DNA from 4 places in the Priestia sp. 53B2 genome. Region 4 is predicted to be linked to each of the others. Evidence: riboswitches for the same ligand, from Rfam matches in the RefSeq annotation. Region 4 holds a riboswitch; each other region holds the start of a gene.
The links. Region 4 has a riboswitch for S-adenosylmethionine ahead of ACN6NE_RS16975 (hypothetical protein). Riboswitches for the same ligand answer to the same signal wherever they lie in the genome.

Region 1 (5,697 bases), on a different contig from region 4:
GTGAGCATTGGTATCTTCTTTATTTGTGACGCCGGCTACTTTACCATTTCGAAGAACCGTAATGCGGTCCGCTACTTCCATCACTTCTTGCAGCTTATGTGTAATAATAATGATACTTTTACCTTGAGAAGCTAAAAAACGGATTGTTTTTAATAGTTCCTTCACTTCATGAGGAGTAAGAACGGCGGTAGGCTCGTCTAAAATAATGATTTCTGCTCCTTGATACAGCACTTTTAAAATTTCAATTTTTTGCTGTTCTCCAATTGAGCAATGTTTTACTTTCTTATGAACATCTACTGAAATTTGATAGGTTTGGGTTAATTGCTGTACATCTGCTTTCGCCTGCCTTCTATTAAAAAAGAGGCCTTTCTTTGGCTCATGCCCCAAGACAATGTTTTCAGCCACTGTAAAATGAGGAAAAACCATAAAATGCTGATGCACCATGCCTATTCCATTTTTGATCGCATCTGCAGGAGATGAAAACGAGACGGTTTTCCCATGTAGCTGAATACTTCCTGAACTCGGCTTTTCCATTCCGTAAAGCATTCTCATCAACGTCGTTTTTCCAGCGCCATTTTCTCCAACCAGCGCGTGGACCTCGCCTTTTTTCAGTTTAAAGGACACGTTATCATTTGCTAAAAATGAACCGTATTTCTTCGTCAAATTCGTTAACTGCAGCAGCTCACTCATTCTATTCATTGCTCCTTTCCCCATTAGGATTTTTTCAAAAATAAGAAAGAGAAGCCAGCCTTACTCGACTTCTCTTTTCAACTCACTTTGCTAACGGATCTTTTACCACTGTTTTTCCATCAATAATCGAATCTTTAATTTCTTTTAATTGTTCAATTACATCTTGCCCTACAAAGTCATTAAGAGGCGTCTTGCTGTCTTGAGTCACATACGTTAACCCAACACCTTTTTCTTTTAAGCCGTATGTCACTACGCCCGATTTAAATTTGTCATTTGCCAGTGCTTCTACCGTTTCATAAGCTGCCGCATCAGATCCTTTTAACTGCGATAAAACGATATGCTCAGGATCTACTTCCGTGCGGTCAATATCTTGGCCTGCCGTATAAAAACCCTTTTCTTTTGCTGCTTCAAATACACCCAAGTCGCCTACCGCTGAAGCTCCGGCGATAAAGTCAGCTCCTTTTGAAGCCTGTAAAATAGCAAGTTCTTTTGCTTTAGCTGGATCGGAGAAGCTTCCAACATAGTTTACTAGAAACTCTGCTTTTGGATTTGTTGATTGTAATCCTTCTTTAAAACTTACCGTCCATTTTTTTAATAATGGAATATCATCAGCTGCAACCATTCCTACTTTATTCGTTTTTGTAACCAATCCTGCCGCTGCTCCTAATAGATATGAAGCTTCTTGTTCACGGAATACAACGCTTCTTACATTTGGTAAATCGACCACTGTATCAATAATCGCAAATTGACGCTGCGGGTTTTCTTGAGCTACTTTTTTCAACGCATCTTCGGATTCAAAAGAAGATGTAATAATCAAGTCATAGTTTTCTGCTACGGCAGCACGCAAGTTACTTTCAATGGCTGCTTGATCCGTAGACTCAATTGTCTTTACATCAATGTTATACTTCTTCCCAGCGCGTTTTGCTCCATCATCCATTTGTTGAAAAAACGGGTTAACCCCAATCTTTTCAGGTAAAACAAGAGCAATTCGCTTCTTTCCTTCCTCTTCGCTTCCACTACTTTTTGTGCTTTTGGACTGACAGCCAGTTACGAGTAGTACAAGCGCAACTGCTAAAATAAGAAATCTCTTCATTTAACTTACTCCCCCTATAATATAAAAAAAGCTCTTCCTTTATAAAAAGGAAGAGCTCGTTAACCAAACGTCTCTTCCTCATCTTCAAGAACATACTGTTCTTAAGGATTTGGCACCATTCTGTCATAGACAGCGGTTGCCGGGTTTCACAGGGCCAGTCCCTCCACCTCTCTTGATAAGGAAAACAATAGCTATTTGTTTTATGTAATATAGTCAATATTAATAGTTTTTTAACAATTGTCAATATTATTTTTCTTTTTCACGCAAAAAAACTTTAAAAACAGATAGGATTATACGGTTTTAGTCTACTAAAATACAGATCAATCTTCTAAATTAATCATCGTATTCCTTCCTCCTAGCAAAGCGCTTACGGTAAGTCTGCTAGTCTTCTAGAAGGGTCATGTGTAGCAGAGCACTTTTATTATATCTCTTTTGTTAATCCACTATCGATTGAAATCACTTCACCAAGAATGTTAGACTTTTCCTCAGCGATATTTTTTAAGAGGTGTTAACGTTGAAATTGATAAAAGAATTATCTGGAGTAGCCCTTGGATTCATTATCGCTTTGGCGGTATCAAAAATATTTTTTGATACCCCAACCAATGTTGAAATCGTAGTTATTTTTATTACTAGTATTGCAGTAACAGGGATAGCAAGAGCAAAACTAAGGTAAGATAATCTAACTAAAAAACACCACCTTGTATTCATAGGGTGGTGTTTTCTTTTAGTTGCTTTAGTATATAGTAATCTCGGTTAATACCTAATATTTTATAATGAATTAGAATCCTCTCTATATTACGTTTTTTACCTAATAAAGGAATAGAAACCAATCTTTTCACCTATGATAAATGAATTGTTTTTTACTTTTTACTTTAACTGACGTTTACATTCTAAAAGACGTGTTAAATTATATATATCAGTTACCAACTCAACTAAGACTCCTTGACTACTCCCACAAGGGTTCACCTATGCGGATGCTGCCTGCCCCGCAAGGGAGGGCGGCAAACGCTTAGGTCTAGCAGCTCCGACCCACCTGCCCTTTAGGTGGGCCAGAGTTGCTAAATCCATATATACTAAGGAGGAAAAATTGTAAAAATGAAACAGCGATTATCAAAAGCAGCTGCTGCTGCAACGATTACAGGAATTGCTGCTTTTGGATTTGCTCCTGTCGCTCAGTTTGATACACCAACACATGCAGCTACCTCTCAAGAAACAAGCAGTCAAACAGCTGTAAAAAACATTAATGAAATTTATAATGCGGCGGTGCAAGGTGAAGTGCCACGCTTAACAGCAGACTTAAAAATTGGTAAAAGCCTTCGTCAAGATGTCCGTGATCAGTTCGGTCCGCCGCCTGAAGGTTCATCAAACAACTTTGACTACTATCATGCGGAAATGGGTCACCCTGGATATGCATTTGGCTATGACCAAAATAACGTCATTAACGAAATCCGCTATTTTGGTACAAATGTAGAGCGTCAAACAAATCTAGGCTCCATCACGCAAGCTAACTTAAAGAAAGAATTAGGTCAGCCGAACTTTACAAGTAAAGTAAAAGGTGATGGTGCGACTCAAACAAAGTACACGTATCATGCCGGCGCCTATGATCTTGAATTTATTTTTGACGATACCAAAACGTTAAATCACGTAAACTTAGTTGAAAAGCCTTAAGTAATAGAAAAAGTAGCAGACAGCCTGCTACTTTTTTTCATGAAATAAAACCAATGCTGAATCGGCTACGTGTTCATACCCAATCTCCATATAAATCTTGTTAGACGTAGGATTTGTCATATCTGTGTATAGACTTGTTGTTTGAAACCCTTCGTCTAGCATAAGCTGAGAAAGTGCGGACACACAGCTTGAGGCATAGCCTTTTTTACGTGCTTCAAGAGGCGTGTACACATAGTTAATCGTAATATTATGAGCTGTTGGACGCGCGGCATTTGCCATGGATACGTACTTGCCATTCACTTCCCATAAAAATAACCGTCCTGCTTTAATAAAAGCTTCTCCTGTTTTGACAGCTTGTTCTTTCGATATAGGCTCCCCAATGATATACATAAACTCTCGAACCCACTCCGTTACGAGCGAAAGGTGCTCCAACCTTGCTTTTACCAGCATTCCTTCAGCATCCGCAGCTTTTTTTATTTTGTCTAACCGGTAAATACGCTGATCCATTTTCAAAGAAGCTTCTTGATTTTTTAGCGTTGCTAGTTTTTGAGAAAGATATAAAACTGTTTGTCTTTCTCCAACTAAGCCCGGTATGTCGATTTCTTGTAACAGCTCCGCCGCTTCGCTTAGTTCACGCTCCGTTAGCTTCTGTATTTGAGACAGGATGATTTGCTTAGGATGGGTTTGCAGTAATACTAGCGCAACACAGCTGTCTTTTAAAATAACACCCATAAAATTTGGTTTGCTGCTTTCATTTAAGCTGTGTAAAATGCCAAGCGCTAAGTTATGAAGAATTTCATTTTTCGCTAAAAGCGGTTCTACATGGTTTTTAAACTCCTGCACTTCTATATATCTATGTAACTGGATCATTTTCTTTCTACCTCGGCAAATGCTCTTACCGGAAACGTTCCAACTCCTTTTATTTTAGGAGGCACGGCGTAAAATAAAAAGGACTCCGTTAGTTGATCTAAGTGACATAAGTGTTCAGCAATTACAATGTCCGCTCCTAACAGCAGCGTATGAGCTGGTCTTGCTTTTCCTTTTGTGTCGTCAATATTCATCGAATCAATTCCGACAAGAGCGGGCTGTTGAGACACTAAATAAGCTGCCGCGCCTTCTGTTAAGTATGGATGGTTTTCTAAATAATCGTCTGTATTCCAGTAGCGATCCCATCCCGTGTGAATTAATACCGCTTTGCCTTTTACGTCTATATGTTGAAAATGAGATTCATCAATAACCGTTAAAGTCGGGTCGACTGAAACCACTATTCCTTCCAGTCCGGCTGTTTTACCAATAGCCGTTTGAGCTAAATCCGCTCCGTCTTTGTATCTGTGAAACGGCACATCAATATACGTACCGGTATTCGTGACCATTTCAATTTTACCGATTTGAAATTCAGTCCCTGGTTCATACAGCTTTTTAGACTCTTCTCGGCTTAAATAGTCACAAATGATCGGTGCCGGCAAACCTTTATGTGTGATAACTCCGTCTTCAATTACGTGACTTAGGTCAATATATGTTCTTTTTTTCATACCTTCACCAACTTTTTCAATATTCAGTAAAAATATTCTAACATAAAAAAGCTCTTCCTAGTTCCTAGAAAGAGCTTTTTTTAGAGAACGTTATTAACTTGATAAACATACATCGTACGTATGCTTTGTATAAACAAATCCTTCAAAAATAAGACGGGCTGTACGCACTACTTTGATTCCGTTAACCTGTCCATCTTTTAGATCCACACTGGTTTCCATAATTCCCATTGGATGAGCAAGTCGAACGGTATCGCCTTTTAGTTGAACCATTTCTGACAGAAGCGTGCCTTTTGTATAAATAGCCGCCGTTGTACAAATTGCTCCTGTAATTGCAAGCGTTTGATGCGGTTTTTGCATCGACATCATCCGGATTAATACGTCCATTTGAGAAGCATTTTTCTCTCTTCCGGTCCCGTCGCGATGGTTCATAGGAGGCGCAATAATCGTCATTTTCGGAACGGCTGGTGATAGTTTTGTTGCTTTGTCTTGAGGTGCGAGCCCCGCTTTTTCCGCTGCGATGGAGCGAATTTCTTCAAATAGCTTCAGCTGTTTGTTCGTGTATTCATGCGGAAGTTCTGTTCCCTTTAGGCCAATATCCGCTGCTTTAACAAATACAAGCGGATTTCCTACATCAACAATTGATGCTTTTATTGTCCCAATGGATGTTGGCAGAAGATCGATAGCGTTTCCGGTCGGCAGCAGTTTTCCGGTAAC
Region 2 (5,697 bases), on a different contig from region 4:
TGTGTTTGGTTTTACAGCTGCTTGTGTTATTTATAGCGAACCCTGAGCTTTATTATCGCTACAATCACGAGCCGTCAGTCAAAGAATTTTATGCTGTCCATCAATTCGATGAAATCAGCCGATATATAGGGAAACCTAAATCATCTTATCGGGTAGCAAGCATTGGGCTTCATCCATCAATTGCTCAGTATAACGGCTTTTATACGCTAGATACGTATAACAACTTCTATCCGTTAACGTATAAACATGAGTTTCGTAAAATCATTGCCAAAGAGCTTGATAAAAATAAAAAGTTAGAAAGCTACTATGATCACTGGGGCAACCGCTGCTATGTGTTTGTTAGCAAGCTAGGGAAAAAATATGATTACCGAAAAGACTCAACGAAAAAAATCCGTCATTTGCAGCTTAATATCAGCCAATTTAAAAAAATGGGCGGTCGCTATATCTTTTCAGCCGTGCCAATCGAAAATGCTGAAAGCGACGGTTTGCACTTTTTAAAAGCGTTTACCGATAAACAGTCCGCTTGGAAAGTGTATGTATATGAAGCAAAGTAAGGGGGCAATAACATGAACAGACCTATTTTAACGATTGTTGTTCCATGTTACAACGAAGAAGAAGTATTCACAGAAACATCTTTTCAATTAACTACTGTAGTAAAAGAACTGATAAATGAACGTTTTGTATCAAGTGAAAGTACCATTTTATTTGTAGACGATGGGAGCAAAGACAGCACGTGGTCGCTTATTGAAAAAGAAAGCTGCAGCAATTTGTTTGTAAAAGGGTTAAAGCTAGCGCGAAATGTAGGACATCAAAATGCTTTGCTCGCAGGACTAGAAGCAGCCCATAAGCAATCTGACTGCGTCATTTCCATTGACGCAGATTTGCAAGATGATATCAGCGTCATTCGTACTTTTGTGGAGAAATATTGGCTCGGGTATGAAGTCGTATATGGTGTTCGAGACAGCAGAGAAACCGATACATTTTTTAAACGAACCACGGCAGTAGGGTTTTACCGTTTTATGAATAAGCTAGGAATTCAGCTCGTTCAAAATCACGCTGATTTTCGTCTCATGAGCAAACGTGCTCTTGGCGAACTCATGAAATATAAAGAAGGAAACGTTTTTTTACGAGGCCTTGTACCATTAGTAGGATTTCGCTCCACGGAAGTCACATATGACCGAAAAGAACGGATGGCGGGCGAATCAAAATATCCGTTAAAGAAAATGCTTGCTTTTGCATTTGATGGGATTACATCTTTTAGCGTAGCGCCGATACGCTTATTAACGCTGCTTGGAGGAGCTTCTTTTCTCTTTAGTATTGCGTTTGGTATTTATGCGCTGATTCAAAAATATTTAGATCATACGCAAATCGGCTGGACGTCTCTTATTTTATCAATTTGGCTTGTAGGCGGCCTGCAGCTAATGGGAATGGGTCTTGTCGGAGAATACATTGGCAAAATTTTCAACGAAGTGAAACAGCGTCCTAAATATGCGATTGAAAGAGATTTATATACAAAACACTCATTAGACAAACACAAAGATTTGCTTATGCATTAATTTAAGAAGCTTCTCCTAAATGGAGAGGCTTTTTTTGTTAAAGCGTTTATCATAATTTTTAAGTTAACAGGAAATGCTACTACTAAAATTTCTAAGGAGATCAAAATCTATGAAAAGACTATTTTATACAGTCAGCACTTTTTGTTTTGTTTGGCTTGCTTTTGCAGCCATTCATGTCAGCGCTCTTTCGATTGAGAAGCTTCCAATGAAGAAATCATCTGAACAATGGTCGGTTGAACTGACAAAAGCGAGCATGACGGGAGATAATCAGCTAAAGTGGAAAAATAACGTCTATCATACATATGGATTAACCGTTGAAAACATTGGAAAAGACGTAGAGCGCGTGCAGGTCCAAGCTTTTCGACACGAAGGAAAAAATAAGGCGAAATACAGCTTGTTTTCTCCTATTGAAAGGTCTAACTTAAGCAAAAGCGGTCAGCGTTTTCGCTATGCGAATTTTGCTGTTCCTGGAAAAGCGGCAGGTTTAGACATCATGATCAACTGGACGGACGAACAAGGTAATCATCAAGAGCAATTTGAATTTAAATAAAAGTCTTCGCTTAGGCGAAGACTTTTTTTGCAGGAATTTATCTCTGCATGTGGAAAACGAACACGAAAGGAGAGATCGTAATGATTGTAAAAGCTACTGAAGAAGAATTACAGGAAATTCGAACGAAATCTGCTGGTGCGCTGTTTGAAGGAACAATGAAGCAGTTTCATCCGTCAACTGAACGCGTAAATGAACTAGTTGGTAGTGCCCTTGAAAAAGGCTGTTATTATTTAGTTTCGAGACAAGAAAATAAACTCGCAGGCTGGGTTCTTGTCGGCCCATCTGCCGACTTCTTTTCAAAAGAAGAAATTGGCTTTATTTACGAATTATATGTTGTACCAGAATACCGCGGGCAAGGTCTAGCCAAGCCGTTAATGCAAAAAGCAATTGATGAATTGTCTATCAAAGGGTACCGTGAAATCAGACTCAGCGTTCATGCTGGGAATTTTGCACAGCATGTGTATCGTGAACTTGGATTTGTAGATAAACAAATATCAATGAGCCTGCAGGTGGTAAAATGTCCGTAACGTTAGTGAATGTCAGCGAGTCCATAAAACATAAGATGTTATACATGCGATGAGGTTTGGTAATGAAAGTAAAAGTAAATAAGTAGCCCAAACAGAGCCTTTATCTAGTACTTCAACGGCTCCTCCACCTATATTGTCTGAGGAGGGGGGATCTTCAAGCGCGTTCATAATCAAAGCTGCCGCTGCTAAAATAATCCCTCCAATGCTTCCCGTTGTTTTGACAATTGCAATATGGAAAGTAGATGAAAAAGCAATAGTAAGAAGCAGCAGCAAGCTTCCCAAAAAAGCAGATAACAGATATCGTTTCATGTGCTCACCATCCTTTATGAAAGCATACCATATTTTACTTCTTTTTTCTTTTTATTGAAAAGCTATTGACGTAACTTATAAAACATATTAGAATAGTCAGAAATAATTTAAAAACGGAATATTCTTATCTAGAGAGGTGGAGGGACTGGCCCTTTGAAGCCTCAGCAACCACAATTATTGAATGGTGCTAATTCCAGCATAGCCTAGCTCTGACAGATAAGAAGAGGAATCTTTTTCTATGATGAAATCCTCTTCTTAGGAAGAAACATTTCGTATAGAAAAGGTGAGGACATTGAACAATAGACAAACAGCGTTAAGCACTGATGATTATTTAGATCTATACTTATTAGCCAAAGAAATAAAAGACGAAACGTGGCAGCATGAAATTTTAGCGGTCCTAAAAACGAGGCAAAATCGCTCATTTGAAGACAAACAATCTGCACTCGTTCAAGAGATATGGGAAGATTTTAAACAGTTAAATGAAGATATTTCTTTTACGTATCGCTTGATTCAAGAAGAACCAACTAACGAACAATTTCAGGCTAAATTAAGCCGCTTGAGAGAAAGACGGATCACGCTGAGCCGTGAGTTATATTTAGCTAAAAAACAGTATGTTGAACACACGCAATAAAAAAATCTGCTTGATAAACAAGCGGTTTTTTTTACGTGAAAATGTTAGAAGTGCTATATTTCGGGTAGTAAATAGATAAGACAAGAAAAGGAGGGATAACCGTGGCCCAAGGTGTATTATGTGAAGTGAATGAGTGCATGTATTGGAAATCCGGAAATAAATGCAGTGCAGAGTCCATTTACGTTGTGAGTCCTGAAAGTAGTCACCATGTTTCTGGAATGGAAGAACCTGGCTGTAAAACTTTTGAACCCGCGAGATAAATGCTAGTTTTTATAAAAAAGCATAAAATGAACGATGCGCTGACGGAGTTGAGTCGGCGTTTTTCTATTTTTAAAAAATACTATTACTTAAGTGCAATAATAAATACATATTAAAAAAGCAGGGCCTATGTCTAATTGTGCGTTTAAACAAAATGATAAGATAATTTTTTTGTTTTTCGACAAAAGAAAAGTGAGAGAAAGGTGATAGAATACAAATATACAGCCTAGCTGTCTTTTAGCACAAACTTATATGAAAGCGCTAACAAAAAAGGCTGTGTTCATCTCGTTTTGACAGATTGGAAAAAGGGGAGACGTTTATGCAGGGGAAAACTCAGGGGAAAGAATTGAAACGCGGGTTAGAAGAAAGACATGTGACGCTGATGTCCTTAGGAGCAGCCATAGGGGTAGGACTGTTTCTTGGATCTGCATCTGCTATTAAATTAGCAGGACCAGGAATATTATTGGCGTACGGATTTAGCGGAATGATTATGTTTTTTATTATGAGAGCACTTGGAGAAATGGCGATTCAAAAACCTGTTGCAGGTTCATTCAGCAAGTACGCACGCGACTACTTAGGGCCGCTTGCTGGTTATTTAACAGGTTGGAACTACTGGTTTTTATGGGTTGTAACATGTATGGCTGAAATTACAGCCGTTGGTATTTATATGGGGTATTGGTATCCGGATGTACCAAACTGGATTTGGGCTTTATCGGCGCTTGTCATCATGACAACGGTTAACTTCTTAGCTGTTAAGGCATATGGTGAACTGGAATTTTGGTTTGCACTTATTAAAATTTTAGCGATTGTATTAATGATTGCCGTTGGATTATTAATGATTGTGTTTGGAATCGGCAACGGCGGCGTTGCGACTGGTATCAAAAACTTGTGGGACAATGGTGGACTGTTCCCGAACGGATTCAAAGGTATTTTGCTGTCGCTGCAAATGGTCATGTTTGCGTATTTAGGAATTGAAATGATCGGCGTTACCGCGGGAGAAGTGAAAAATCCCGAAAAATCTCTAGCAAGAGCGATTGATTCTGTCTTTTGGCGTATTCTGATTTTCTACGTCGGTGCGTTATTTGTCATTATGTCGATTTATCCGTGGCAAGAAATTGGTTCACAGGGAAGCCCGTTTGTATTAACATTTGAAAAAATCGGCATTCCAGCGGCGGCTGGTATCATTAACTTTGTCGTGCTAACAGCAGCTCTTTCTTCTTGTAACAGCGGTATTTTTAGTACAGGCCGTATGCTGTTTAACTTAGCAGAGCACGGAGAAGCACCAAAAGGATACGGCCAGCTTACAAAAGGCGGCGTACCGGGAAAAGCTGTTTTAGCATCAGCGGGTGCGCTATTAGTCGGAGTAGCGTTAAACTACATTGTGCCTGCCAAAGTATTTACGTGGGTAACAAGCATTGCAACATTCGGTGCGATTTGGACATGGGGAATTATTTTACTTTCTCAAATTAAGTATCGCAAAACGTTAAAAAAAGGTGAAGAGGCAAAGCTGAAATATAAAATGCCTTTATTTCCGTTAACATCTTATGTGTCACTTGCGTTCCTAGCGCTGGTGGTGGTTCTGATGGCATATAATCCAGATACAAGAATTGCAGTTGTCATCGGACCATTATGGTTTATCGGTCTTATTATCGCGTACTACGCAAAAGGATTTCATAAACGAAGTCAAGGTTCAGCTGCAGCTGAGCAAAAGCTAGTGAAATAAAAGAAAAGACCTCTTTCTTGGAAAGAGGTCTTTTCTTTTATTTTATTTGTTCTTAATTTCCTATAAATAATTAGTTTAGGTAGGTTTCAATAATTGTTTCAATATCATAAGGAGTAATACCTTCATCAAGCGAATAAATAGTG
Region 3 (5,697 bases), on a different contig from region 4:
ATCTTTTTCATCCACTTTTCTTATAATCATTGAAACGTTTCCTCTCATTATGTATTTCTCTTTTTTCTCTAAAAGCTTCTATTACATATAACTATCTCTTTCTACTATATATAAAAACGCCCAAACAAAAAAGGATTGACCTCTGCATCATACAGAATTCAATCCTACTTCGCTTTTTAATTAACGTCTTGATTATTTAATAAATGCACCAAATGGCTTGCCCACCGGAAGCACAACTCGACCGTAGTGAGTATTTAATACGGCCGCTGCAGATCCATAGAATGAAAACAGAGCAATCAATAGCTCCGATACTGCTGCTAATAAATGTGTGTATTCATATGCCACATCAAATGTACTTAGCGATAATCCAATGAATAAGAAATCAATTAACACAAAAATAATAAATAATACTTTATGAGTGCCCATTGCTCCAACTGTCATAAAAACGCTGAAAATCAAGTAGCCGACAAAAGCAAATGCGAGCTGCTTCGGATCCGCTTCTTTTGCGAGCGCTTCTCCAAATGCTCCAAGCTGAATAAGCCATGTCATAGCTACACCTAGCCAAAATAACCCGAAGGCACCAAAAGCAGTTGCGCCGAAGGTATTATTATGTTTGAAATCTTGCATAGACGCGATTAACTGCCCTATTCCGCCTAAAAAAATCGCCCATGGCAATACCAATGAAACACCATCGGTTACCCCAAGCTTTTGAAACGATGCAACAAGTGTCACCATGGCAAGTCCAAATAGACCTAGCGCTGATGGATCCGCTGTTACAATTTTAACGTGCTGCGTACTGTTGTTACTCATGTTGTACCTCCCTGATTTTAAAAACACCTTTAAAAAGATACAAAAATGTAGGGGAAGTGTCAATGGATATTTTTGGCCTTTTAAAATCCCATAAGACCAAGCAGTGTAGCGGTTACACTGCTTAGTCTTTAATTTCTTATCATTAAACGTTTTGTAATAAATTTTGTCTGGTTTGTTTTGCAGACTCAACCATCACTTTTAAAGCTTCAACCGTCTCGCTGATTCCTCTTGTTTTAAGGCCGCAGTCGGGATTAATCCAAAATAATGCAGGATCAAGTACCTGCAGAGCGCGGTCAATGTTTCGCTGAAGCTCTTCAAGCTTCGGTACGCGCGGGCTGTGGATATCATATACGCCAAGTCCGATTCCTTGATTGTACGTATGTTTTTCAAATGCATAAATTAATTCACCGTGGCTTTTAGATGTTTCAATAGAAATCACGTCGGCATCAAGCGCTTTGATCGCATCAATAATCTCTTCGAATTCTGAATAGCACATATGCGTGTGAATTTGCGTCTCGTTTTGCACCGATACCGTGGCTAGCTTGAACGCATACACCGCAGCATTTAAGTAGCTGTCCCAGTTTTCTCGTTTTAACGGCAATCCTTCACGAAGCGCCGGTTCATCTACTTGGATCATTGAAATGCCCTGACTTTCAAGTGCTTCTACTTCTTTTCTAAGAGCAAGCGCGATTTGATTTGCCACGTCGTAGCGCGGGATATCATCACGCACAAACGACCAGTTTAAAATCGTAATCGGCCCCGTCAGCATTCCTTTGACCGGCTTATTTGTTAGAGACTGTGCGTAGACCGTTTCTTTGATCGTCATCGCCTGCTCGTACGATACATCTCCGTAAATAAGCGGCGGCTTCACGCAGCGAGAACCGTAAGATTGTACCCAGCCAAACTTCGTAAACTGAAAGCCTCCTAATTTCTCACCGAAGTATTCGACCATGTCCGTACGCTCAAACTCTCCGTGCACAAGGACATCTAAGCCGATGTCTTCTTGAATTTTAATCCATTTTTTTATTTCCTCGTTAATGTACGCTTCATATGCTTCATCGCTTAACTCGCCTTTACGCCATTTTAGACGCTCTTTTCGCACTTCTTTTGTTTGCGGAAAGCTTCCAATTGTTGTCGTTGGAAGAAGCGGCAGTTGAAAAGCTTCTTGCTGAACGCGTTGACGTACGTCAAACGGCGCTTGACGCTCTGCTTTATAGCTGTGCAGCTGCTTCAGCTCTTTTTGTACGTCTTGATGATTTCGAAAAGATGATCCATTTAATGCTTGAATTGCCTGTTTGCTTACGTTTATTTCTTCTTCTATTTTTTCTTTTCCTTGCTGCACCGCTTTTGTTAACAGCGCAATTTCCTTTAGCTTTTCATCTGCAAAAGAGAGCGCATTTTTTAACACTGGCTCAATGGTTTCTTCATTTTTCACCGTAACAGGAACATGTAGTAGACTTGATGAAGGCTGCAGAATCAAACGGTCTTTTGATACAGCTTCTTCAATTTCACTGATTGTTAAAAGCTGTTCATCCAGATTCTCACGCCAAATGTTTCGTCCGTCAATCACTCCTGCTGCCAGCACTTTATCAGTCGGAAACCCATATTGATTAAGCGCCGTGAGATTTTCTCCTCGGTCATGCACAAAGTCTAAACCAATTCCATGAACGGGAAGAGAAACAACTTCTTGGTAATAATCAACGCTGTCAAAATACGTTTGCAAAATGACTTTTACATTCGGTGCCGCTTTTTTCAAAGCTTGATAGACTTCTTTGTACAGTGCGAGGTCTTCTTTTGATAGCGTTGTAGCTAAAACCGGCTCATCTATTTGTACCCACTCTACTCCTTCCGCTTGCAGCTCCGCTAAGATAGTCACATAAAGAGGAACAAATTGTTCAACTACTTCTTTAAACTCACTTTTTTTATATCCTTTTGACAGCTTCACAAATGTTACTGGACCTAAAATCACAGGCTTGCCTTCAATATTCAGCTTCTGTTTTGCTTCTTTGTAAAATTGAAGCGGGCGATTTTCTACAAGGGACGGCGTACATTCCTCAAGCTCTGGTACGATGTAGTGATAATTTGTGTTAAACCATTTTGTCATCGTAGAGGCTACCGCACCTTTTGTTCCTCGCGCGATGTCAAAATACGTTTCAAGCGATACTGGTCCTCCGTCATAATCAAAGCGCTTTGGCACTAGACCAAACATAGCGGCTGTATCTAACACATGATCGTATAAGCTAAAATCACCGACTGGAATTAATTCAATTCCTGCATCACGCTGTTTTTTTAGATGTGCTAGACGAAGAGCTTCAATTTCCTGCAGAAAGATATCTTTCTCTAGCTTTCCTGCCCAAAACTGCTCAAGCGCTTTTTTCCATTCTCGTTTTTCACCAATTCTTGGATAACCTAAGTTTGAACTTTTTACACTGCTCATTTTTTCCACTCCCTGTATATTTTTTTATCGATAAACTAAAAAATCTCTCTTTTCGAAATGAAAAGAGAGATGATACGCATACTTAACTAAAGTTGAGATAGCCTGTTTTTCCCAACACGTATTCCTCACTCCTCTCTATATCCCGTAGAGCTTAAGTGCATACAACAGGCAGGTCTCCTGACTTAGGTTCATCGCTTCCTATCCCTTCCCATTTCAACATGAAACAGTGGTTAATAAGTTGCTCCCCATTACAGTGGCGGGACCGCGCCGGCTTTTCACCGGTCTTCCCTTTTAAGCTGCGTATATTCGTTACACAGCACCTGATGCATTTTTATAAAATTGTTCATTCAAAACATATTCACATAAAATAAAAAGCCTCTCTATCACGAATAGAGAGGCATAGTATCTATGAAATCCTCTCTTATTTTCCAAAGCTGTACGCTTTGCAGGATGTAGCACCTTTTCAACAAGAATGTTAAATGGTTGCCGGGCTTCACAGGGCCAGTCCCTCCGCCTCTCTCAATAAGAGTTTTAATTATTTATAATATTTTGAATGTAGAGTCATCTTAACACCTTACATTTATGTTGTCAAAAGAAATTTCAAAAAAATTAGTTTTCAGGAGGCGTTGACGCTAATTTTTGCCTTAACAATTTGTAATCATCTTTTCGATGTGTTTCGATTAAATCTTTTGCTCCTTGGTGATAGCCTGAAGAATAAATGTACTCTACCGCCGTTTCAATAAGCTTTCTTTTTTCTTCGGCACACTCCCGATCCATTAAGGGGAACAGTCTACCTAAAAGGTCATTTAAATCCTCCTTGATAAAACGATCAAGTCCTTCTTGCATCTTTTCGTTTGCCATGATTGCTCCTCCATTTGCTGTGTATGTTCTAAGCCTTTATAAACAGGCATTTCACTGTAAATTTTAAGATAAAGTTAAGTCATTAAACAGTATATCAAGTGAATGTTTTTCTTTAATTACATATGTAATACAAATATATGACAAATATAGAGAATATATCATCATTCATTATCTATTATAACGTTTGACTTAGCCTTCTGCTACAAGGTTTCTTTAAACATTATGCATAATCTTCCAAAAGTCTGGCTGTGAATCACGGGCACGCTTTTGGCTAAACCTAGCTTTCTACTTTCTTGTTTTTACAAACAATTTCTTCGAGGTCGTCCAAAATCCTTCCAAAGAAGAGGACCTAAAATGTCGTATCTGCTTACAAAAAACTCCGTAAAATTATAATTATTTAAAATTAAAGGCAGCTCAAAATCAAGGGGAGCACCGGCGCCTCCTGACAATACAAAATCAGTGCCTCTTCCAAGCGTAAACGTCCCGTTTCTATTTTTTCTAATAAACTGTTCGTCATATGCATGCACGTGGCTAACGAGCACTTTTTTCACGCGGTGCAAGTCAAAAAATTGCTGACTTTGAGGAGTCGTTACAGGAAACCCTTCAAGGTTTGACCACCGGCCAATATTTGGCTGCGCATGCATGGCTACAACGGTATTACGAGGAGCATCCTCTAGCTGCTGCTCTAAATAATTAAGCTCTTTATCTGTAAATCCATATATTTTATTCTTGGGACTGATGACATTATTTAATGCGATGCACCGGAAGTTGAAGATAGGAATATCAATGATTCAGTGTACTTTTCCGATAGTAGCTCTGAAGTTTTCGAGATTGCTTTCATCAAGGTACAGTTCATCATGATTCCCTACGCATACAAACATAGGAATGTTTGGTGCGATTTTTTCAACAACCTTAACAAAGTGCTCCAAGTACTCTTTTTTCCCTGTATAGACGGTGTCTCCCCCATGAATAATAAACAGCGGGTCCAATTCCACCGCCTTTTTTAATACAAGCTCAAATTCACCGCTCATCGTGAAACAATTATCGTTTGGTCCGTCACCTCTGCTGTCACCCATAAAAACAAAGTTAAATGGATCTCTCGGATTTAATTGTTTAATTCTTTGCTTTAATAACTTTTCAGAACGTTCATGAAGCGTCAAATTCATCAACTAGTTAATCCCCCTATTACTAAATAAATTCAGTTAAAAGTAAACAAGCTTACTTATTTATATGAGAATTTGTTGATGAAGGTCACTACCTTCTTGTAAGCAGAACGCACATTTAAATTAGTTTCCATAGCCTATCTATCCTTTCATTTTGTTAAGCACTGATAGGGCAACATAAAAGCTAGAATCCTCCTAATCTAAAAAAGAACCCCTTGCTGAGATAGCAAAGGGTTCTTACAAGTAGAGCGTTCACCATAATCAAACGTACTTATTACGCTCAACCGGACTTAAAGACTTCCTTGCAGAACGAGCTGCCATGTCCGTTTCAATTTGCTCTAGGCTACGTCCTTTTGTTTCAACAACTACAAAACGTATGAAGAATAATCCGAGAATACAAATGATCCCGAACGTTGAAAAGATAAT
Region 4 (5,697 bases):
TCAGCCGATTTCAACAGCAGATCTGTTACTTCTTTAAGAGAGCGGTTTAACATAAATAAATTAAATAATACAACGGCAGAGTGCGGAACTTGAACTGAATACTCTTCTTTTAAATCTTTTTGTATCAGCACCGTAGGAGGTGGACTCGTTTCATCTCTTACTTTTTCGCAAAAATCAACGTTTAATTCTATTTCTTTTGTTAAATAAGAAGCTAGTAAATTAGCATTTAAACCAGCTAGCGGTTCCCCTACATGAGTTTCTTTTCCATAACACAAAAAGCTTGGCATGATCTTCCCAATCGATCCTGAGTACACATAGTTCGTTTGATCTCCAGGATAACGGCTGAACACTGGTTCTGCATTTAGCATGAGAGAAAAATCCAGCTGATGTTTGCGGGCAAGTTCTAAAAGAACAGGCACTGCTTTTCTCATCCCAAGCGAATTTACTTCTTCATCCGGTACCGACAGCAGCAGGATGTTTCCGTCAAACTCTCCGTTGCATGCTCGTTCAACCATACTGATATGCAGGGCAATGCCTGCTTTCATGTCCATCGTTCCTCGGCCAAAAAGCCAGTCTCCTTTTACCATATCTTTTTGTACATGCGCCGGAACTTGTTCCATATGATTATAAAAAGTACTCGTTAATGTATCAGCGTGAAAAGCATCCTTTTTCCACTGTCCATAATCTTGTACATCCACTACATCGTAATGACTTACTAGTACAACTGTTTTATTGGTATTTTTCCCTTGAACAAAAGCTGTGACAATCGATCGCCCGTCTCCTGTTGAATGAAGCTCGACTTGCTCGTTTTTTTGAAAGTAAGGCAGCTTCAATAAACACGACGCTATCGATTCAGCCATTTCCACTTCTGCCATCGTTCCTGTCACGCTAGGTATAGAAACCAATTCGCTTACAAGTTTTTTTAACTGTTCTTTTGTTTGATACAAAGATGTTTTGTTCGACATACCCTTCATCTCTTTCCTTTTTCTAAATTTTCTATCAAACAAAACCATTCGTCAATCCCTTTGACAGAGACCCTTTCATTCTATCCTTATGTATCATAGTATGGCGCTGCCTTTACGCACATGATAAAAAAAGAGTGCGCGGCTAGGGATAGCACCGCACACTCTTTTTTTACTTTTCGTCATCTTCTAAAAAGTCTAGGATACGATCAATAAGCTGTTCGCTTCCTGCATCGTTTCCGTGTTCAAGAGACATTTCCATTTCAATGCTCCTTTCATAAAATATTCTTGTTTTATAACATACCACAATTCATTTCGAATGTAACCTTTAATTTGTGTAAAAATTTCGACAATTTATGATTAATTTTAAAACCTAGTGAGTATTGATTATACCCACCAGATTCTTTGCTTGTCAAAAACCATGCTTTCTATTTAAAAACACTTAAAAAATAGAGGCGCGAGTAGACTTCTTCTATAAAAGACAGCCTACTCGCTCAAGCTTGGAACAGCATGATGAATAAATTTCTAGTTCATTTGCTTTTTGTACATCTTTAATATCTATGCCTACAGCATATGTACGAACATGGTTTTCGACCACAATTTCATAAAATGTTTCCAATTCGCGATAAGCTACTTGATAATGCTTTCCTAATAATTTCACTGCTTCCTTTAATGCTTTCTCTCCTGTATGTGCTGCAACTGCTGTATGACTCATAAAACCCTCTCCTTTTAGAAAAATAAAAAAACTCATTTTGCTTTGATGCAAAATGAGTTTTTCACCCGTTTTATCACCCAAAGCACATGCTTTGCTGGTAGGAGCACCTTACATTCGTAGGTTGCTGTGGAGTCAAAGAGCCAGATCTCTCGTCCACTCGTGATAACTTTTTTAATTTGAAATTTATTTTATCAAATAATTCCATCCGCGTAAATAGAAAAATAAAAATATTTTAATTTTTCGGGTAATGGAATGAATTCAAAAAATGAAAGCTTAGATTAGCAAAATAAGAAGCTGCTACAAGTAATGCCTCTTCATTTAATGAAAAAGAAGGATGATGCCATTCATATTCTCCAGCTGTACCCATCCATACAAAAAATCCTGATACATGCTGCTGATATACGGCAAAATCTTCTCCTCCAGGCGATTGTTCAGCTTCTACGACTTGATAACTAAGATCCTCTGCCGCTTTGATAGCCAGTTTTTCCAGCGTATCATCATTGTTTACTACAGGAAGGTATGGATACCATTTAACGTCTACTGAAGCCCCGAAAGCTGCACCAATCCCTTCAGCAGTTCGTTTCATAAGAGCCGGTATTTTTTCTCTCGCTTCTTCTTGAAAGGTACGCACCGTTCCTTCAAGCGTTACTTTGTCAGGAATGACGTTCCACGAGCTCCCTCCGTGGATTTGAGTTATGCTGACAACAACATTTTGAAATGGGCTGAGATTACGGCTGACAATGGTTTGTAAACTAGTAACAATTTGACCAGCAGCAGCAATCGGATCTATTGTTTTTTCAGGAATACCCGCGTGACCTCCTACTCCTTTGACGTCAATTTCAAAACGATCAACACTTGCCATTAAAGGTCCTGGTTTGATACCAATGGTTCCTACAGGAAGATCCGGTTTGTTATGCATCCCAAATATCGCTGCCACTCCTTCGAGCACACCTTTTTCAACTAGCATTTTTGCCCCAGAAGCTGTTTCTTCGGCTGGTTGAAAGATAAATCGAACCGTACCGCAAAGCTCCTGCTGACGCTCTTTAAGAAGAATGGCTGCTCCGATTATAGAAGCCGTATGAAAATCATGGCCGCATGCGTGCATAACACCGTTCACTTCAGAAGCAAATGGCAGATTGGTTTTTTCTTCAATTGGCAGCGCATCAATATCAGCTCGAATAGCGATAGTAGGTCCCGGCTTTCCTCCCACAATTTCTGCTACTGCTCCTACGTCTAATGGGAATGCATCCGCTATAGAAATTTCATAGTGTTTTAACCACTTTTTAATACGTTTAGTTGTCTCATATTCTTTCATTGAAAGCTCTGGAAACCGGTGCAGCTCACGGCGTATGTCTATTAACTCATTTAGTAGTAATTGATCTGTCATATTTATCACTCTTTCACATTTCTTAATTTGTATCACTTCTCTATCTTTTACGACGAAGAGTGTACCTCATTGAATTTTTTATAAAGAAACACGGTCTTATAACCTTCTGCAAGGTGCTTTTCTTTAGCTTGAACATATCCTTTTCGTTCATACATCTCAACTAACCAAGGATGTTCTTTTGCTGTTCCTAAAGACACACCTGGTGATTTAAACGTATTTTTTATTACCTCTTCCTCTACTAGATGCAGCAGCTTAGATCCAACGCCTTTCCTGGCAAACGACGGGTATACTGCAAACCACCAAAGGTGCGGAACAGCAAACGGACCTGGATGTTCTCCCCAAGGCATTCGTATAGACACAGTTGCAGCGATTCTTTTATCTTCTTCATATACATAGCAAAGGTTTTGAGAAATATTTTTCTTAACGAGGGCAAGATCAGCAGTAGCTGCTAAGAAAGGAATGCCTAGCTCTCGAATAGGCTTATATGCTTGTAGAGTTAAGTTCAATAAGTTATCTGCGTCGTCATTTGTTGCTAAACGGAATTCATTTTTCATCTCTTCGTCTCCTTATGTAGTGCTTAAATATTTATTTAACTTATAAGTTTACTAAGAATTAAAAAAGACAGACTGCCGCCTTGCGTACTCACTATACAACTGCTTTTATAACGTGTCAATTTTCATTATCTCTTTCTATGAAAGCTATCATAAAAACCAATACTTACAGTTTATTATACTGAACAAATATCAATAAATCCCCTTACGAAACCCCTTTCATTACTTTCGTTAAATTTTCAACCGCAATTATAGTGCGACGTATGATAAAATAGAACACGGTAGTTGTAAGAAAAGCAAACAGAAATGTAATCACTAGCATAATCGAGGCTGCTTGCTCTTGTTTCATAATAAGATAATAATTTGTCACTTCAATTACAGTAAGTGTTATGACCATCCTATATAGCATTTCACATGTAAACTTTTAAACGCTTTTTTTATTTTTCATTCCCTATACCATCTAAAGACATAGAATGTCTAATCTATATTAGTAGTATCGGCATATTTTTATATGTTTTTGTAAAAACTAAAGAAAAATTGAAGCAATTATTATTGGCGCTTTTCCACTAAATATTGGAATACATATCATTCTGCAAGGCGCTGCAACAGCAGTTGATAACTGTCTGATTATTCTTTCATTTGACCAAACTCTACCTTTGCTTATAAAATGAAGATTTGTAGAAAGGAGTACGAAAAATTTTATGTATACGTATCAAACAGGCAATCAAACAATTGACTACAAAATTGAAGTCGTTCCAAATAGAACCGATATCACGGTGCAAATTTGTGACAAAGAAGGGGTAAAAGTTATTATCCCAAGAGGTCTTAATGAAAACAATGTGCGTTCAATCATCGCACGCAAAGCAACATGGATTTTAAAACAACTAAACGGTTCACAGCCAGCTGAGGAAAAGCCAGCTGCTCCAAAGAAAGAAGCAGTAAAAAAAGAAACAGCTAAAAAAGAGGCTCCTAAAGCAGCAGCTTCTGCAGCTAAAACTGGTTCTTTTGAAGAGGGAGACAAATTCCCTTACCTAGGACGTCAATACCGCTTAAACATCGTTCGTGGAGATGTAGCAAAGGCTGAAATGACATTCCGTGCAAAATTCATTGCTACAGTACCTGAAATCTGGAACGAGCAGCAAACAAATGAAGGTATTGGACAACTATTAACAGAATGGTACCAAGGCCGCGCAGGTGAAAAATTCCAAGAAGCTTTGAAATCTGTTAAAAAAGCAGCAGACAATGCTCCTGAATCTGTTAAATGGGACGAGTTAGGTGAAGAATACGCTACAACTCAAGATAATACAATCGTATTAAACTGGCGTTTGCTAACAGCTCCTCTTGCAACAATTGAATATGTCATTGCTTCTCAATTTACAAATGCAGATGAGTTATTCGAAGATGCAGCTGAACGCAAACAGTGGTTAAGCGATAATACCCTCAACGCATTTTAAGTTTATACATAAAAAAGCACGCGGCGAACGCGTGCTTTTTTTATTTGGATAGAAGTACTCGAATAATCTCACTGCTCAAAAATTAGTTAACCTGATAGGTTCATTCAAGTGCAGTTTATAAACAAATATATAATATACATGTTTAAAGTTTTATTAATCTAATTTTAAAAGCAGTAAGTAAGACTAAACTGATTCTATAAAAAACTGCTTTCTATCCTTTTAATACTCTAAACGCTTCTCTTATTTTTCGTGCAAAATCTAACGGTGGCTCTACGGATTCAAAATGCATATACATTGCTCTCGGCTCTTCAAATAGCCAATGGTTGTGAACGGCCGTAACCTTAATATCTCTTTTTCTAAGCTCCGTTAATAATGGATTTACTTCTTCTTGCAAAAGCACGGTTTCACCTAGATTTAGCGCTCTTCCTTTGCTGTCTAAATCTTCAAAAGTGAAAAATTGAGGGGTAACTAATGGAGAGCGTGTTGGACGCCCTAAAATTTTAAAACGAATCGTACGAAACTTTTGTACCAAACAAACGCCATTTTCATCTAAACTGCCTTGTCCACCTAGAATTCTCGCAAACTCCTGACACAGACTCTTTTTATTTTCCCAACTCATTATGCTGAC

Region 1: another riboswitch for S-adenosylmethionine. It lies ahead of ACN6NE_RS03595 (BMP family lipoprotein); the one in region 4 lies ahead of ACN6NE_RS16975 (hypothetical protein).
Region 2: another riboswitch for S-adenosylmethionine. It lies ahead of ACN6NE_RS04395 (hypothetical protein); the one in region 4 lies ahead of ACN6NE_RS16975 (hypothetical protein).
Region 3: another riboswitch for S-adenosylmethionine. It lies ahead of metE (5-methyltetrahydropteroyltriglutamate--homocysteine S-methyltransferase); the one in region 4 lies ahead of ACN6NE_RS16975 (hypothetical protein).

What each region holds. Positions count from the first base shown of each region.
Region 1 covers NZ_JBLZXA010000008.1:54,782-60,478, forward strand. Annotated here, with positions in the region: gene ACN6NE_RS03590 (ABC transporter ATP-binding protein) at 1-690, opposite strand, end outside; gene ACN6NE_RS03595 (BMP family lipoprotein) at 773-1,783, opposite strand; SAM riboswitch class I at 1,859-1,965, opposite strand; gene ACN6NE_RS03600 (hypothetical protein) at 2,298-2,456, shown strand; gene ACN6NE_RS03605 (YjgB family protein) at 2,879-3,451, shown strand; gene ACN6NE_RS03610 (GNAT family N-acetyltransferase) at 3,479-4,321, opposite strand; gene ACN6NE_RS03615 (cyclase family protein) at 4,318-4,983, opposite strand; gene ACN6NE_RS03620 (2-methylaconitate cis-trans isomerase PrpF family protein) at 5,077-5,697, opposite strand, start outside.
Region 2 covers NZ_JBLZXA010000008.1:197,852-203,548, reverse strand. Annotated here, with positions in the region: gene ACN6NE_RS04420 (DUF6044 family protein) at 1-554, shown strand, start outside; gene ACN6NE_RS04415 (glycosyltransferase family 2 protein) at 567-1,556, shown strand; gene ACN6NE_RS04410 (hypothetical protein) at 1,666-2,106, shown strand; gene ACN6NE_RS04405 (GNAT family N-acetyltransferase) at 2,187-2,633, shown strand; gene ACN6NE_RS04400 (hypothetical protein) at 2,646-2,942, opposite strand; SAM riboswitch class I at 3,064-3,165, shown strand; gene ACN6NE_RS04395 (hypothetical protein) at 3,235-3,573, shown strand; gene ACN6NE_RS04390 (DUF1540 domain-containing protein) at 3,675-3,833, shown strand; gene alaP (alanine permease AlaP) at 4,151-5,554, shown strand; gene ACN6NE_RS04380 (TerD family protein) at 5,625-5,697, opposite strand, start outside.
Region 3 covers NZ_JBLZXA010000001.1:295,364-301,060, forward strand. Annotated here, with positions in the region: gene ACN6NE_RS01805 (GNAT family N-acetyltransferase) at 1-48, opposite strand, end outside; gene ACN6NE_RS01810 (acetate uptake transporter) at 193-810, opposite strand; gene metE (5-methyltetrahydropteroyltriglutamate--homocysteine S-methyltransferase) at 953-3,247, opposite strand; cobalamin riboswitch at 3,398-3,586, opposite strand; SAM riboswitch class I at 3,666-3,776, opposite strand; gene ACN6NE_RS01820 (hypothetical protein) at 3,857-4,108, opposite strand; gene ACN6NE_RS01825 (hypothetical protein) at 4,408-4,752, opposite strand; gene ACN6NE_RS01830 (metallophosphoesterase) at 4,900-5,274, opposite strand; gene ACN6NE_RS01835 (sugar porter family MFS transporter) at 5,533-5,697, opposite strand, start outside.
Region 4 covers NZ_JBLZXA010000020.1:556,700-562,396, reverse strand. Annotated here, with positions in the region: gene ACN6NE_RS16980 (M20/M25/M40 family metallo-hydrolase) at 1-965, opposite strand, end outside; gene ACN6NE_RS16975 (hypothetical protein) at 1,435-1,677, opposite strand; SAM riboswitch class I at 1,745-1,846, opposite strand; gene ACN6NE_RS16970 (amidohydrolase) at 1,910-3,064, opposite strand; gene ACN6NE_RS16965 (GNAT family N-acetyltransferase) at 3,112-3,618, opposite strand; gene ACN6NE_RS16960 (M48 family metallopeptidase) at 4,317-5,069, shown strand; gene ACN6NE_RS16955 (DUF1259 domain-containing protein) at 5,281-5,688, opposite strand.